DNA from 3 places in the Ruegeria sp. CJ2 genome. Region 2 is predicted to be linked to each of the others. Evidence: riboswitches for the same ligand, from Rfam matches in the RefSeq annotation. Region 2 holds a riboswitch; each other region holds the start of a gene.
The links. Region 2 has a riboswitch for cobalamin ahead of ACR0MS_RS13045 (DUF1636 family protein). Riboswitches for the same ligand answer to the same signal wherever they lie in the genome.
Positions count from the first base shown of each region.

Region 1: it holds a riboswitch for cobalamin, as region 2 does, so the genes downstream of both, ACR0MS_RS07665 (aromatic ring-hydroxylating oxygenase subunit alpha) here and ACR0MS_RS13045 (DUF1636 family protein) in region 2, are expected to answer to the same signal.
Region 3: it holds a riboswitch for cobalamin, as region 2 does, so the genes downstream of both, ACR0MS_RS01665 (DUF1636 family protein) here and ACR0MS_RS13045 (DUF1636 family protein) in region 2, are expected to answer to the same signal.

Region 1 is NZ_JBQFQF010000004.1:211,282-216,306, reverse strand. It holds gene ACR0MS_RS07675 (VIT and vWA domain-containing protein) at 1-641, opposite strand, end outside; gene xrtT (exosortase T) at 638-2,092, opposite strand; cobalamin riboswitch at 2,357-2,560, shown strand; gene ACR0MS_RS07665 (aromatic ring-hydroxylating oxygenase subunit alpha) at 2,644-3,900, shown strand; gene ACR0MS_RS07660 (FAD-binding oxidoreductase) at 3,905-4,984, shown strand.
Region 2 is NZ_JBQFQF010000008.1:89,015-94,039, forward strand. It holds gene ACR0MS_RS13025 (zinc ABC transporter substrate-binding protein) at 1-424, opposite strand, end outside; gene ACR0MS_RS13030 (transcriptional repressor) at 481-993, shown strand; gene ACR0MS_RS13035 (ATP-binding cassette domain-containing protein) at 996-1,727, shown strand; gene ACR0MS_RS13040 (iron chelate uptake ABC transporter family permease subunit) at 1,727-2,524, shown strand; cobalamin riboswitch at 2,620-2,825, shown strand; gene ACR0MS_RS13045 (DUF1636 family protein) at 2,927-3,283, shown strand; gene ACR0MS_RS13050 (ABC transporter ATP-binding protein) at 3,280-4,071, shown strand; gene ACR0MS_RS13055 (ABC transporter substrate-binding protein) at 4,084-5,025, shown strand, end outside.
Region 3 is NZ_JBQFQF010000001.1:336,405-341,429, reverse strand. It holds gene ACR0MS_RS01675 (NAD(P)-dependent oxidoreductase) at 1-858, opposite strand, end outside; gene ACR0MS_RS01670 (LysR family transcriptional regulator) at 900-1,784, shown strand; cobalamin riboswitch at 1,857-2,062, shown strand; gene ACR0MS_RS01665 (DUF1636 family protein) at 2,148-2,537, shown strand; gene cobW (cobalamin biosynthesis protein CobW) at 2,534-3,589, shown strand; gene cobN (cobaltochelatase subunit CobN) at 3,593-5,025, shown strand, end outside.

The sequences.
Region 1 (5,025 bases), on a different contig from region 2:
ACCTGCCAGCCGTTGATTTCGTGCACCTGTTCCGGGGCAGGGGCATCCTCGGTAAACTCGGCCAGCGTCGCGGTATCCGACCCCCGGTCAGAATTCAGCGCCCCTTGATAGCGCGGCCCAACGACCAGCGGCAGGACCAGCTCATAGGCGTCATCTATCTTTGGAACAGGCTGCACATAACTTAGGGTCACCGTGATCGGCTGCCCCGGCATCAGGTTGGCAACTGACTGCGTGAACATATTGGGTCTGTGCTGGGTCAGAAGCGCTGCGGCTTTTCCGTCTTGTTTGGCCTGTTCGAACGTCTCTTCGGCTTCATGTTTGCGCTGGATCTGTGCCTCGACCACCTCGTCGCCGACCTGCATCTGCATCGCAAAAACCGCAGCCTTCTGGTTGAGCGGGAACAGGTATTCCGCCGACATCGGTTGGTCCGAAGGGTTTACGAATTCCTGCCGAACCTGAACCGTCGCCATGTCGCCCTGAATATCGACCTTGAGGTCAGATTTCAGCATCGGCAGGTCCAACTGGCCCGCACTGCCTGTTGCAACCAGCCGTCCCGCGATGTCGTCCTGCTCTTGCGCGTAAGCAGAGCCAGTCCATAGCGCGGGTAATGAGATAAAGAGAATAGCAATCTGGCGTATCATATGTCCGTTCCTTTGATGGTTTGAATGTCGAGGGCCGCGATCGCCGCGGCGTCCAGCGCGCTGCGCAGTTGGGTGTCCAGGGTCCACGGGGTGATCCGTTGCACGCTGCTCCAGGTGCCGCCGGATCCGTTCATCCAGCGCCAGATCGCCTCGCCCACGCTGGGGGTGACCTGCCCCCCTTGCGAGACATAGCTAACCGCCACCAGCCAGGCGTTCCCATCCGGTCCGGTGGCCTTGTAATAGGCGCTGGGGATGCCGTCATAACGGGTGCCGAGGAACCGCACCGTGTATCCCAGACCCCGCAGACAAATCTCGGGTGCATGAAGATGGCGCAGCGGTGCGCGGGTGCTGACCACATTCAATCCCAAGGGACCAAATTGTGCCTTCTGCGCTTGTCCGCCATAGGCTTCGAAATAGACCGCTTCCATCTTGGTCAGCGGCACGTTTCGGGCCACGTGACCGTGAATCTGCGCAGGCAATGGTGGTGCCATAACACTGCCCGACACATCCACCGGGTCGGCCTTTAGCGACACGATGGCGACACTGCCGATCAAACAGGCAAGACCCACTATTGCTTTGATGGGCTTGGGCAGGGACATCGGTTGTCGCCGCAAAAATGCACGGCGCGCCCCTTTTGGGCGGGGCCGATAGAATAGGGCAAAGGGTGCAACCGTCAGGCCCAGTGTGACCAGACCGATCAGCGTGTGCCAAGGTTCGGCCATCACATCCAGATCATGCACAAGACCCGCCGCCAACAGGGAAATGCGCAGGCTGTTGCCCAGCGCGGCACTTCCGATCACGGCCAACAGGCTGAGGCCGCTGATATGCCAGCGCGGGCGCATGACGGCGTTTTGCGTGACCACAAAGGCCATGGACAGCAAAAGACCCGAAGCCCCGGAACAGGGCAGGTCCACAAGAATGTCCTTTTGCTCCAGGGTGATCCGCACGCCGTCACAGACAACGCCCGGATAAAAAACCCCAAGCATGTGGCAGGACAACTCTGCCGAGATCATTTGCAGCGGAAATCCGATCGTGCGCTGAAGGACCATTTCCGTTGGCAAGGAAAACAGGAACAGAACGGCCATCCAGAACGGCGACAGCGCAAACGGCCGCCGATCCAGCCGCAACAGACCAACCAGCGCAAATACATCCAGAGCAAGCGCAAGCGCGCTCAGGATATTGACCGCAAGAACCTGCCCCAGCAGCCGGATGAGTGCGGAGAGCAACAGCAAGCCGATCACCGGGACCTGAGTGCCTGGCTTTGTCGGTGGGCCGCTTATCAGGCTCAGGCCGCTCAGCCCGACGATCAGCAGAATGTAGATATATCCGTAAGAGTCGTAGGCCGGGCTAACCCAGCTTTGGACCAGCCAGAGCAGGGGCTGAGCGGCCAGAATTGCGGATGCGGTCGCAAAGGCGCACCATAAAAATATGTCTGAGATTGCGTGTTTCATGCCGCCAGTTTTGGGCGGTGATTGCGCAGTTCCCCTGCCCAACATGTGCAGATTTTGATGAGATGCCGGGCACCGAAGAAAAGACTGAACGCGCGGCAAGGCTTGAAGCCCAATATCATATTGAAAACGAACGGGCTTTGACCTTCGAACCATCGACCGTACCGATGGCGATACAAGTGCCGCAATCAGATTTCGCCCGCGTGTCTGGATGTCTGTTTTGCAACTGGAAAGGTCGCAAGTATTTCAGCGCCAGATCGGTGCTGAAATATTTTGCCCGCAAGAGGTGCCGCCGTCTGATTCTCAGGCTGCGGAGAATTGGGAAGCCGGTGTAAATCCGGCACTGCCCCCGCAACGGTAAAGAAGGTCAGGTTCGGCAATCAACCACTGGGAGGAGGATCCCGGGAAGGTGTCGAAAACGGGCGCAAGCCCCTTCCGAGTCCGGAAACCAGCCTCGCAGATATGCCAAACCGCGGGTGGCGGTGGGGGGCTTTGGTTTCGGACGTGATCCTCGCACGGTTCCGGGCGGCTCTCCTGTGTCATTCGCCCAAGAAATGCCGCACGGTGCGGCAGGAGAGCCAGAAGTGAACAGCATTCAAAGCCTGTTGGCGCGACGAAATCCAACCCATGCGTTGGAGCAGGCGTTTTATACCGACCCTGCGATTTTTCAGGCCGATCTCGACGCCATTCACTACCGCGAATGGTTGTTTGCCATTCCCGCCTGTGAACTGGTGAAATCGGGCGATTACGTCACCTATAATGTGGGCGCCTATCGCGTGATCATCGTGCGCGGGGCCGATGGTCAGATCCGCGCCTTTCACAACACCTGCCGTCATCGCGGCTCGGTCATTTGCAAAGCCGCCAAAGGCAATGCGCCCAAGCTGGTGTGCCCCTATCATCAATGGACCTATGAGTTGGACGGCTCGCTCTTGTGGGCGCGCGACATGGGGCCGGATTTCGACCCGTCGAAACATGGGCTAAAGACCGTGCATTGCCGCGAGCTGGCCGGGCTGGTCTATATCTGTCTGGCAGAGGATGCCCCTGACTTTGAGACCTTTGCCGAAGTCGCGCGTCCCTATCTTGAGCCGCATGATCTGGGCAATGCGAAAATGGCCTTTGAAAGCTCGATCGTCGAGAATGGCAACTGGAAGCTGGTCTGGGAAAACAACCGCGAATGCTATCACTGCGGCGGTAACCACCCGGCGCTGTGCCGAACCTATCCCGACGATCCCAGCGTCACCGGTATTGGCGAAGGGGGTGAGACCCCGGCCCACCTGCAGGCCCATTTCGACCGTTGCGAGGCGGGCGGGATTCCGTCCAACTTCCAGCTTAGCGCGGAAGGGCAGTACCGCGTGGCGCGGATGCCGCTGAAAGAGGGTGCCGAAAGCTATACGATGGATGGCAAGACCGCCGTGCGCCGGTGGCTGGGGCGGGTGCCTTTTGCCGATGCGGGTGCGCTGCTCCAATTCCACTATCCGACAACCTGGAACCACTTTTTGCCCGACCACTCGATCGTGTTCCGGGTCACGCCGATCAGCCCGACCGAATCCGAGGTCACGACAAAATGGCTGGTCCACAAAGATGCGGTTGAAGGCGTGGATTACGACCTCAAGCGCCTGACCGAGGTCTGGATGGCCACCAATGACGAAGACCGTCGTGTGGTCGAGGACAACCAGCAGGGCATCAACAGCCCCGCCTATGTGCCCGGCCCCTATTCGCCAACGCAGGAATCCGGCGTGCTGCAATTCGTCGATTGGTACTGCAACACCCTGTCGGCGCGCCTGAGCCCCGACACCATCGCCGCGGAGTAACGCCATGAATGACCTCAGCCCCATGGCCCGCACCTGGGAAGATGGCGAGATGCTGGAATGTGTCTCGGTCGTGCCCGAGATGCCGAATACGGCCAGTTTTACGTTCCGCGCGCCCTCGGGGGCGATGTTCGCCTATCAGCCGGGGCAGTTCCTGACGCTGGAAATTCCCGCACCCGGTCAGCCGGGCGGGGTGGTGCACCGGACCTATACGATCTCGTCCTCACCCTCGCGGCCCCGTACGATCACCATCACGGCCAAGGCGCAGCCCGACAGTATTGGTACGCGTTGGATGCTGGACAACCTGAAACCCGGTGCGCGGCTGAAAGCCATCGGCCCGGCGGGGCTGTTCACCAATGCCGAAAGCCGGGCGCGCAAATACCTGTTTATCTCGGCCGGGTCAGGCGTTACCCCGATGATGTCGATGACCACCTGCATGTGGGATGAGGGGCGCGATCTCGACATCGTGTTCATCAACTGCGCCAAACGCCCGTCCGAGATCATCTTTCGGCAACGGCTGGAGCAAATGGCCAGCCGGACTGATGGTCTGGACCTGAAATTCGTGATCGAAGAGGCCGACCCCTACCGCCCCTGGACCGGCTATCAAGGGCAGTTCAACCAGCTGATGTTGGGCCTTATGGCGCCCGATTACCTGGATCGTGAGGTCTATTGCTGTGGGCCTGAACCGTTCATGCAAGCCGTGCGCGATGCGCTTGCCGGTCTGGGCTTTGACATGGACCACTACCATCAGGAAAGCTTTGGTGCCCCTATTGAGACCGAGGCAGATCAGCCCGATCTGGATGATGTCATCCCAGACGATGGTAGCAGCGCCGAGATCCTCTTTGCCGCGTCAGGTGTGACCGCCAAGGTTGCCGAAACCGATACGGTTCTGGCCGCGGCGCGTTCGGTCGGCCTGAACATCCCGTCAGGCTGCACCTTCGGCGTCTGCGGGACCTGCAAGGTCAAGAAAACCTCTGGTGATGTTCACATGGTTCACAATGGCGGGATTTCCGAGGATGACATCGAGGCAGGATATATTCTTGCCTGCTGTTCTAACCCGATCGGAAAGGTCGAAGTGGAGGTTTAAGCCAAAGGGGAAGCGCAACATAGCGCTTCCTTTGACAATGG
Region 2 (5,025 bases):
CGGCGTGTTCGTCATGCCCGTGGTCATCCCCGTGGTCCCCGTGATCCTCATGATCATGGGCCTCGAACAAGGCGCTTTCACGGAAGTCCAGAAGAACCGTCCCATCCGTTTCCAACAGGGTCGTGACGGTAGCGCCGTCAGCAAGGGTTTCGACGGCACCTTCCATCCACGGTGTCAGATCATCGCCCATCCAAAAAACCAGATCTGCATCTTGCAGTGCAGCGGCTTCTGAGGGGCGCAGGTTGTATTCATGCGGCGATGCCCCAGGAGCAATGATCAGGTCCGGCGTTCCGACACCTTGCATTACCCGCGCAACAAGCGAGTGAACCGGCGCGATATCGACCGCAACATTGGGGACATCGGCCATGGCCGTCCCGCCCATGAATGCAGCGGTAAGAGTTAGTGGAACAAGCTTTCTGGACATCAGGCCCTCGATGTGATTTTATAACATTGCGAGCGATATACATGATATGGAATAACATGACAAGTGATACGCAACCCGCAATGACCGAGGATACGGCCCCGGTTGGGTTCCAAAAGCATGACCACAAGACTTGTGTCGAAACCGGGCTCTCGGCAGCGGAAAACCGATGCAAAGAAGAAGGCCTGCGTCTGACACCCGTCCGTCGCAAGGTTTTGGAGATGTTGTTGCAAGAACATCGGGCGCTGGGCGCTTACACGATTCTCGACCGCTTGCGCGAAGAAGGCTTTGGGTCGCAGCCACCGGTGGCCTATCGCGCGCTCGACTTTCTTGTCCAGAACGGGTTCGTGCACAAGATCGAGCGACTGAATGCGTTTGTTGCCTGTTCCCACCCGGGGGCCTCTCATTCGCCAGCTTTTATGATCTGCCGAAAATGCGACGCCGTGGCCGAGGCGCAATCCACGCCGGCCAAAGGCGTTCTCGGGGCAGCGGCGCGTGCGGCGGGTTTCGAAATCGAACGAACGGTTGTAGAAGCCGAGGGGCTTTGCCCCGACTGCACCGAAAAGGCGTAGAAATGACCCTGATCACTGTTGAAAAACTTAGCGTACGGTATGGTGCGAATACCGTTCTGCACAATGTGGATATGGCGATCGAAGCCGGTGAGATTGTCACCATCGTTGGCCCGAACGGTTCAGGTAAGACCAGTCTGCTCAGGGCCATTATCGGCGCGACCAATCCCTCTGCTGGCAAGGTTTCCCTGAAGCCGGGGCTGAAAATTGGCTATGTGCCACAGAAACTGCATGTCGATCCGACATTGCCGATCTCGGTGTCACGGTTCATGCGCCTGACTCACCGCGTTTCGCAAGGTGACTGCGCCAAAGCGCTGGAAGCGGCAGGGGTCCCGGATCTGTTAAAGCGCCAAATGTCACAGTTGTCAGGGGGGCAGTTCCAGCGCGTGCTGCTGGCACGGGCTCTGATCAATCGTCCTGACATCCTTTTGCTGGATGAAGCCACGCAAGGTCTCGACCAGCGGGGCTCGGCCAGTTTTTACCAGCAGATCGAGTCGGTGAGACGGGAAAGCGGTTGCGCCATTCTGATGATCAGCCACGAGTTGCACGTTGTTATGAGCGCATCGGACAGGGTGATCTGCCTCAACGGTCATGTCTGCTGCGAGGGGTCGCCTGCCGTTGTTGCGTCGGCACCGGAATACCGCGCCTTGTTCGGAACCGGAACGGGCGGCGCACTTGCCCTTTATCGTCACGAACATGATCACCACCACGACCACTCTCACGAAGCGGCAGAATAATGCTTGATGATTTTATGACGCGGGCAACGCTCGCCGGTATTGGCGTGGCCTTTGCAGCCGCCCCCCTTGGGTGTTTTGTGGTCTGGCGGCGCATGGCGTATTTCGGGGATGCAACGGCGCATGCCGCGATCCTTGGGGTTGCCCTGTCTCTGGCGTTCCAGATGTCAATCTTTCTGGGCGCGCTGGTTGTTGCGCTTATTATGGCGCTGGCCGTCACCATGCTGTCTGGTCGCGGATATGCCATGGATACGCTTCTGGGTGTCATGGCGCATTCGTCGCTTGCCTTTGGCCTTGTCGCCGTGTCGTTTTTGTCCGGCATTCGCATCGACCTGATGGCCTATCTTTTTGGTGACATTCTGTCTGTTTCACGCGCCGATCTTGTCGTGATCTGGGGTGGAGCCGCGCTGGTTGTCGCGTTGATCGTATGGCGCTGGTCGCAACTGCTGACGGCTACGCTGAACGAGGAATTGGCCTACGCCACCGGGTTCGACCCCAAGCGCGAACAGTTGATCCTGACTTTGTCTTTGGCCGTTACGGTTGCCGTCGCGATCAAGGTGGTCGGCGTGTTGCTCATCGCTGCGATGCTGATCATCCCAGCAGCGGCCGCACGCAGCCTTGCGCGATCCCCGGAAACGATGGCGTTGATTGCAGCGGCAATTGGGGCTTTCTCGGCTGTTGCGGGACTGCGAGCAGCTTATGTGTTCGACACACCGGCGGGCCCTTCGATCGTCTGCGTGGCTGCAGTGTTGTTTGCCGGTTTCAGTCTTTTCGGTTGGAGGTCGCGAAGCGGGGTGTAATACCGCAAAGCTTTGGACTTATCTTGCCGGGCATTGCGTGTTTCGAAAACTGAGTGGCCCCCACAACAATGTCGTTGACCTGACATGTGATCTGGGGCACTCGTTCGGATGATGGTTCCCGATGGTGCGCCCAAGGGATGAAAAGGGAATACGGTGCGGCTGCCTTTTGGCGCCCAGTCCGTGACTGCCCCCGCAACTGTAAGCGGTGAGCGACGCCTACGACCCACTGGCCCAAGTGCCGGGAAGGATGGCCAAGCATTGACCCGCAAGTCAGGAGACCTGCCATCAAGTGTTAACCAACCCGGGGCGGGGCGTCCTGGAAGGAGGCTTTGATGACACGAAGACATCGTGTTTACATTTCCGGCACCTTCCGCCCGCGCTTTGAAGCAGGCGGAGGAAACTGTGCCATCAACGCCTGACCATTTTCTTCTGATCTGCAAAACGTGCAAAGGCGAAGCCCGCGCGCAGGACTTGTCGGACGCCTTGTCAGACTGTTTGCCCGATGGTTTTGCTATTCGCACCGTCGATTGCATGGCCGGATGCGCGCGGCCTGTGACTGTCGGGTTCCAGGCAATCGACAAAGCGCAGTATCTATTTGGCGATATTCAGGACGCGCAGGATATTCAGGCGCTGATTGACTTTGCCCGCCAATACAAAGACAGCGCGGATGGCTGGACCAATGCAACCGAGCGTCCTGAACCACTGTTTACAAAAACACTGTCTCGTATGCCCCGCCTTGAAAAAGGGGGGTGCTTGTGACCAACCCGGCTATTTTGGCGGTGCGCGATCTGACGCATCAGGTACTCAGCGGCGATGTCCTGTTGCAGGAGGTCTCTTTCACCCTATGCGAAGGAGCGATCCTTGCCATTGCCGGGCCCAACGGGGCGGGCAAGACAACATTGTTGAACCTGTTATGCGGTGCACACGACGTCGGCCAAGGTGATGTTCTGGTCAATGGCCGCAGTCTGAAACGGATGTCCGCCCGAGATCGGGCCCGGACGATTGCCGTGGTCAGCCAGCAGGAGTTTCCTGATGGCAGGCTGCTGCTGCGGGATTATGTGGCGCTGGGCCAGATCCCGATCCGCGCCGACCGATCCGCGGATGAACACGCTGCGGATCTGGTCAGAATCCTGAACCTCACCGGGCTCAGTGCTTTGGCCGACAAAAAGATGGCCGTTCTGTCCGGGGGGGAACGTCAACGTGCGCATATCGCTCGCGCTCTGGCTCAGAATCCTACGCTTTTGTTTCTGGACGAACCCACCAACCATCTGGACCCGGATACGAAGGGGCGGATGCTGTCGCTGGTCGCCGAGCTGGGCATCACCGTGGTGATGATCCTGCATGATCTGGTGATGATCCCAGAATTTGCCACGCATGTGGCGCTGATGAAAGACACCCGGCTGACCGGTTTTGGGCTGGTGGCTGACGTGCTGACCCCGGACAGGGTCCGCGACACGTTTGGCGTCGATTACCTGTGCTTTCACCACGAAGGCCGCGTGATCCCGGCGCTGGATATCCGAAAAACCTCGATCACATCTTATGAATAGGATTATTTCTGAATGACAAAGCTCTTGTCTCTGGCACTGGCCACTGTTTTGGCAGGTGGTGCCGCCGCGCACGAAGTCACGGTAGATAACTGCGGTGCGCCTCTGGTGTTTGACACCCAGCCCGAGCGTCTGGTTGTGCATGACATGAACATGACCGACATGGCGTTTGCGCTGGGTCTTCAGGACAAGATCGTTGGTCTGACCGGCATCACCGGCTGGTACAAGACCAGCCCCGAGTTTGAGACGCTGCGCGGTGGCATCCCCGAGCTGGCGCCGAAATACCCAACTGTTGAAAATCTGGTCGCGGTAGAGCCGGACCTGTTCTTTGCCGGTTGGTATTATGGGATGAAACCCGGTGGCGACGTGACCCCCGACACGCTGGAACCCTTTGGTATCAAGACAATGATCCTGACGGAAAGTTGCGTGCATCTGGACAAGGATCGCCCCGAGGCCAGCATGGACCTGCTGTTTGACGACGTTCTGCGTCTGGGCACCGTCATGCATGTCGAAGACAAGGCCGAGGCTCTGGTTTCCGGCTGGAAAGAGGAACTGGCCGAGATCGAAGCGCAAACCGCTGATCTGGACAAGCCGCGCGTGTTCCTGCTGGACGGCCCCGCCGATGCGCCCTTTACCGCTGGTAAATTTGCCATCCCCGACGCGATGATCGCCGCAGCCGGTGGTGAGAACGTCACCCATGACATGGACACCAGTTGGGGCCGCACCTCGTGGGAGGCCGTTGCTGCCGCGAACCCTGAATTTCTGGTGCTGCTGGACTATCAGACCGGCAACGGTGCGGAAGACACGTTCAGGTTCCTGCAGGAACACCCCGTGATGTCACAGACCGACGCCGTGAAGAACGCGCGTTGGATCGGTCTGCGATACGAAGAACTGACGCCAGGGCCCGCAAATATAGAGGCGATCTCGAAAATGGCCAAGGCGATGCATCCGGGCCTG
Region 3 (5,025 bases), on a different contig from region 2:
CGCTATTGCGTCGTCAAAAATCCGGATCATCAGCGGGTTCATTTCAAGCGGAACACCGGCGCGGTCCGCGACCTCCTGAAACAGGCCGATATCCTTCTTTACAAGGTCCATTGTAAACGAAATGTCCCGTGATCCGTTCAGAATGACCTGACTTTCGGTCTCATGAACAAAGGATGTACCCGAGGAGATCTTGATCGCCTCATACGTGGTATTCAGATCCATGCCAGCCGCCTTCGCGGTGACCAATGCCTCGGCGCAGGTGATCAGATTCGCTGTGGCCAGGTAGTTTGTCAGAACCTTGAGCACCGAGGCTGAGCCGAGCTCTCCGGTGTGCAGGATGCGCCGGCCCATTGTCGTCAGAAAAGGCAGGATACGCTCGAAAGTTTCCCGGTCACAGCCCGCAAAGATCGAAATGTTGCCGGTCGCCGCGCGGTGACATCCGCCCGAAACCGGGCAATCAACCGCTGCGCCCCCTTTCCCAATGACCATTGCGCCAAGGCGCTTTACTTCGGCCTCGTCCGTGGTCGACATCTCCATCCAGATTTTTCCCGGACCGACTTCGGGTAACATTTCCTGCATCACCGCATCCGAGGCCGCCGGGGATGGCAGGCACGTGATCACCGCATCACAAACCCGCATCATTTGGGCAGGGCTTTCTGCGGCCCGCGCACCCTGGGCCACAAACTCGGCAACCAATTCAGTGTTAAGATCATGCACCGTCAGGTCGATACCGTTGCGCAAGAGCGAGCCAGACAGCTTGCCACCGACATTCCCCAGCCCAATGAAACCAACCTTCATTTTCGAATCCTCCCGACTGTATGGCGCCGAGTATTCATGGCGCTGTACAAACTCTGAAATGAATAATAACGGTAGTTTTGGTCAAAAATCTTTGGTGATAAATGGATCGCGTTCCCAACCCTGTATGGCTGCGCAGTTTCGAAGTCGCAGCGCGGCACCTGAATTTCACAACAACCGCGCAAGAGCTTGGCCTGACACAAACAGCCGTATCTTTGCACATCCGGTCGCTTGAAGCGGAACTCGGGCAACAACTGTTCACCAGAAAGGCGCGGAAACTGGAGCTGACCGAGTTGGGACAGTCCTATTCCCTGACTGTCCGCCGCGCGCTTGCGGATATTGCGCTGTCCACCAACAGCTTGTTTGGTCCGACCTCGGGTCAGACCCTGACGATCAGGGCCGCGATATCCTCTGCGACCTACTGGATAGCGGCTGAGTTGCCAGAGTTTTGCGCCCTGCATCCCGACATACCCGTCCGCCTTGTGTCTCATATCTGGAACGACACGATGGCGCCCAATGACGTGGATGTCGAAATTCGACTGGGATATGGCGACTGGCCGGATGTGACGTCAGAAAAGCTGACGACAGAAAAGCTTGTGCCGGTGCAGCGTGTGGGCGGGTCAGTACGCTACGCAAAGGATCTGCTGTCGGGCCCTTTGATACATATCCTTGGATACGAAGATAATTGGGCACGCTATTTCGAAGCGCTTGGCCTAGGCCATCCTGACCAGCCTTCCCAGTATTCCGTGGACACCACGGTGGCGGCCCTACAACTTGTGATGGCCCAAGCAGGATATGCAACTATTTTGGAGCGGTTCGCCAGAAACGCCATCGCGCAGGGCGCACCCATCGAAATTGCGGGTCCTGCGATTCCGTTTGCGCAATCTCATTACCTGATCGGAGGGTCGGGGCGCGCGCCACTTTCGGCGGCGGCTGGTCTGTTCCAAGCCTGGTTGCGCGACCGGCTGCGCACAGATGACGCTGATTGACCTCGTCAGGTCGCTTTTTCCGCGATCTTGTTTTCAACGCGGCCACCACGCTTGACAAGCCCCCTGCAGGTGCCGCATGTCCCATGCGTTGGTGTCCTCGACAGAGGATGAAAAGGGAATGTGTCAGCGGATCTTCCGTGAAACACAGCCGCCCCCGCGACCGTGACCGGAGAGGGTGCCCAAAGCCACTGGCCAGAAGGTCGGGAAGGCGGGACATCCGACAGGGCTATGCCCCGATATCCGCAAGCCGGGAGACCTGCCAGCGCCCGAAGATGTAACCGGACGGGGTGTTCCGGTGTCGGGTCCATGTCGCAACGCGTGGCCCGCATGAGACCCCGTCCCCCACAAAGAGGATTTGGGGGGATGAGAGACGTGACCGATACTGCACCAGTCGAGCTGCTGGTCTGCACCACCTGTCGCCGAGGACTGCCCGTCGAGGACGACGCGCAGCGGCCGGGCGCATTGCTGCACAAAGCCCTTGAACAGGCCGATCTGCCAGAAGGCGTGACCCTGAAAGCGGTGGAGTGCCTGTCGAATTGCGATCAGGGCTGTTCGATCGTTCTGCGCGGTGGGCCCGAACGCTGGACGTTCGTTTATGAGCACCTCAATGAAAGCGAACATGTCGACACCATTGTCGATGGTGCGACCAAGTACCTTGCGACCGAAGACGGCTTGGTCAAATGGCGCGAGCGCCCCGAACATTTCCGCAAAAACTGTGCGGCCCGCATTCCCCCGATTGGAGCCCTGAAATGAGCAATCTCGAGAAACTCCCTGTCACTGTGATCACCGGCTTTCTGGGCTCGGGCAAGACCACGCTGGTGCGCCACCTGATGCAGAACCCGCAGGGCAAGCGTCTGGCCGTCGTGGTCAATGAGTTCGGCGATGTCGGCGTGGATGGCGACATCCTGAAATCCTGCGCCATTCCCGATTGTCCTGCCGAGAATATCATGGAACTGGCGAACGGCTGCATCTGCTGCACCGTGGCCGATGACTTCATCCCCACGATCGAGGCGCTGATGGCGCTGGAGCCGCGTCCAGACCACATCCTGATCGAAACCTCGGGTCTGGCGTTGCCGAAGCCGCTGCTGAAAGCCTTCGACTGGCCCGATATCCGCTCGAAAATCACCGTGGACGGCGTGATCGCGCTGGCCGATGCCGAGGCCGTGGCCGCCGGTCGCTTTGCCCCCAATGTCGAGGCGGTGGATGCACAGCGCATGGCCGACGATTCGATCGACCACGAAACGCCCCTGTCCGAGGTGTTCGAGGATCAGATTTCCTGCGCAGACATCATCCTGCTGACCAAGCCCGATCTGGCCGGTCCCGAGGGCGTGGCCAAAGCGAAAGAGGTCATCGCCGCCGAAGCCCCTCGCCCTTTGCCCGTGGTCGAGGTCGCCGAAGGCGTGGTGGACGTGCGCGTCGTGCTGGGCCTTGAGGCCGCCGCCGAAGATGACATGGACTCGCGTCCGTCGCATCATGATGGTCACCACGATCACGAGCATGACGATTTCGAAAGCATCATCGTCGAGCTGCCCGAGCAGACCGACCCGGCCGATCTGGTCGCGAAAATCGAACGTCTGGCCAAGGAACTGAACATCCTGCGCGTCAAAGGCTATGCCGCCGTTCGAGGCAAACCGATGCGCCTGCTGGTGCAGGCTGTGGGCGCGCGCGTGCGTCATCAGTATGACCGTCCGTGGGAGCCCGGCGAAGAGCGCCGCTCGCGTCTTGTGGTGATCGCCGAGCATGACGACATCAAAGAGGCTGAAATCCGCGAAATCCTGGCGGGTGTGACCGAGGCTGCCGAGTAAGCCATGCACGTCGTCTTCCGCGAAAGCCACGGGCTCGAGGAAACCGAGACCCCAACCGATCTGGGCCAGAGCCCGGCGGATCTGGTGGTGCTGTCCTTTTCGGACAGCGACCTTGGCGCTTTCGCGGCAGGCTGGCATCGTGGCAGCGGCCCCGAGGGGCGCATGCCCACGATGCGGCTGGCCAATCTGACGGCGCTGAAACATCCCCTCTCGGTGGATACCTATGTCGAGCAGACGCTCGAAGGTGCCAAGGGCATCCTGATCCGTCTGATCGGCGGGGTGCCTTACTGGGCCTATGGCCTACAGCAGGTTCTGGCACTAGCGCAGGCCAAAGGGATCGCTCTGGCCGTTCTACCCGCCGACGGGCGCGAGGATACGCGGTTGGATGACTATTCCACCCTTCCCGTCTCGACCCTGCGCCGGTTGGCGCATCTGTGCGACACGGGCGGCGAAGTTGCGGCTCAGGCTGCTTTAGCGCAAATGGCGCTGGCCGCTGGGCTTTATGCCGGGCCGGTAATGGGTGCCAAAACCCTGCCCGAATGCGGCGCGTGGTGCCCGGATCAGGGCGTGATCCCCGTCGAAACGGCGTTCACTGGAGATGCAAAACGCATCCTTGTCACGTTTTATCGCGCCTATCTGACTTCGGCCGATACCGCTCCGGTGGCCGCGCTGATCCGCAGCCTGCGCGCGCGCGGATTTCAGGCCATGGGCGTTTTTGCCCCCTCGCTGAAAGCCCCGGCCGCCGCCGACTGGCTCAGGGAAAACATCGCAGCGCTGACCCCGTCGGCAATTATCAACGCCACCTCGTTTTCAGGCAAAGGCGCATCGGGCACGTCCCCCTTGGACGCAGCGAATGTCCCGGTGTTTCAGGTCGCACTGGCCACCTCGCGCCGCAAAGCCTGGGCCGAGGCGGAACGTGGCCTGTCCCCTGCCGATCTCGCCATGCATGTGGTCCTGCCCGAGGTGGATGGTCGGATTTCGGCAGGCATTGCGTCCTTCAAGGAGCCGGGCAAGCGTGATCCCGATCTCGAATATTCCCGTTTCGCGCACCGGGCCGAAGGTGAGCGGATCGAGGCGATCCTCGACCGCGTCAGCGGCTGGCTGAACCTGCAAGACAAACCCAAACCCGATCACGTGCCTGCGCTGATCTTGTCCACCTATCCCGGCAAAGACTGGCAGATGGCCCATGCGGTCGGCTTGGATGCGCTGGCCTCGGCCGAGGCGATGTTGTCCGACCTACAGGCCGAGGGCTATGACACCGCCCCCGCCGAACCGATTGCTGAAACTCTGTTGGATGCGCGGATCGCATGGTCCCTTGCCGAATATCAAACCGCGCTGGCCGAACTTCCCGAGCAACTGCGCACCGACCTGCAAACGGTCTGGGGCGCACCCGAAGATGATCCCGCATTCGCCGACGGCGCTTTCCACTTCACCGC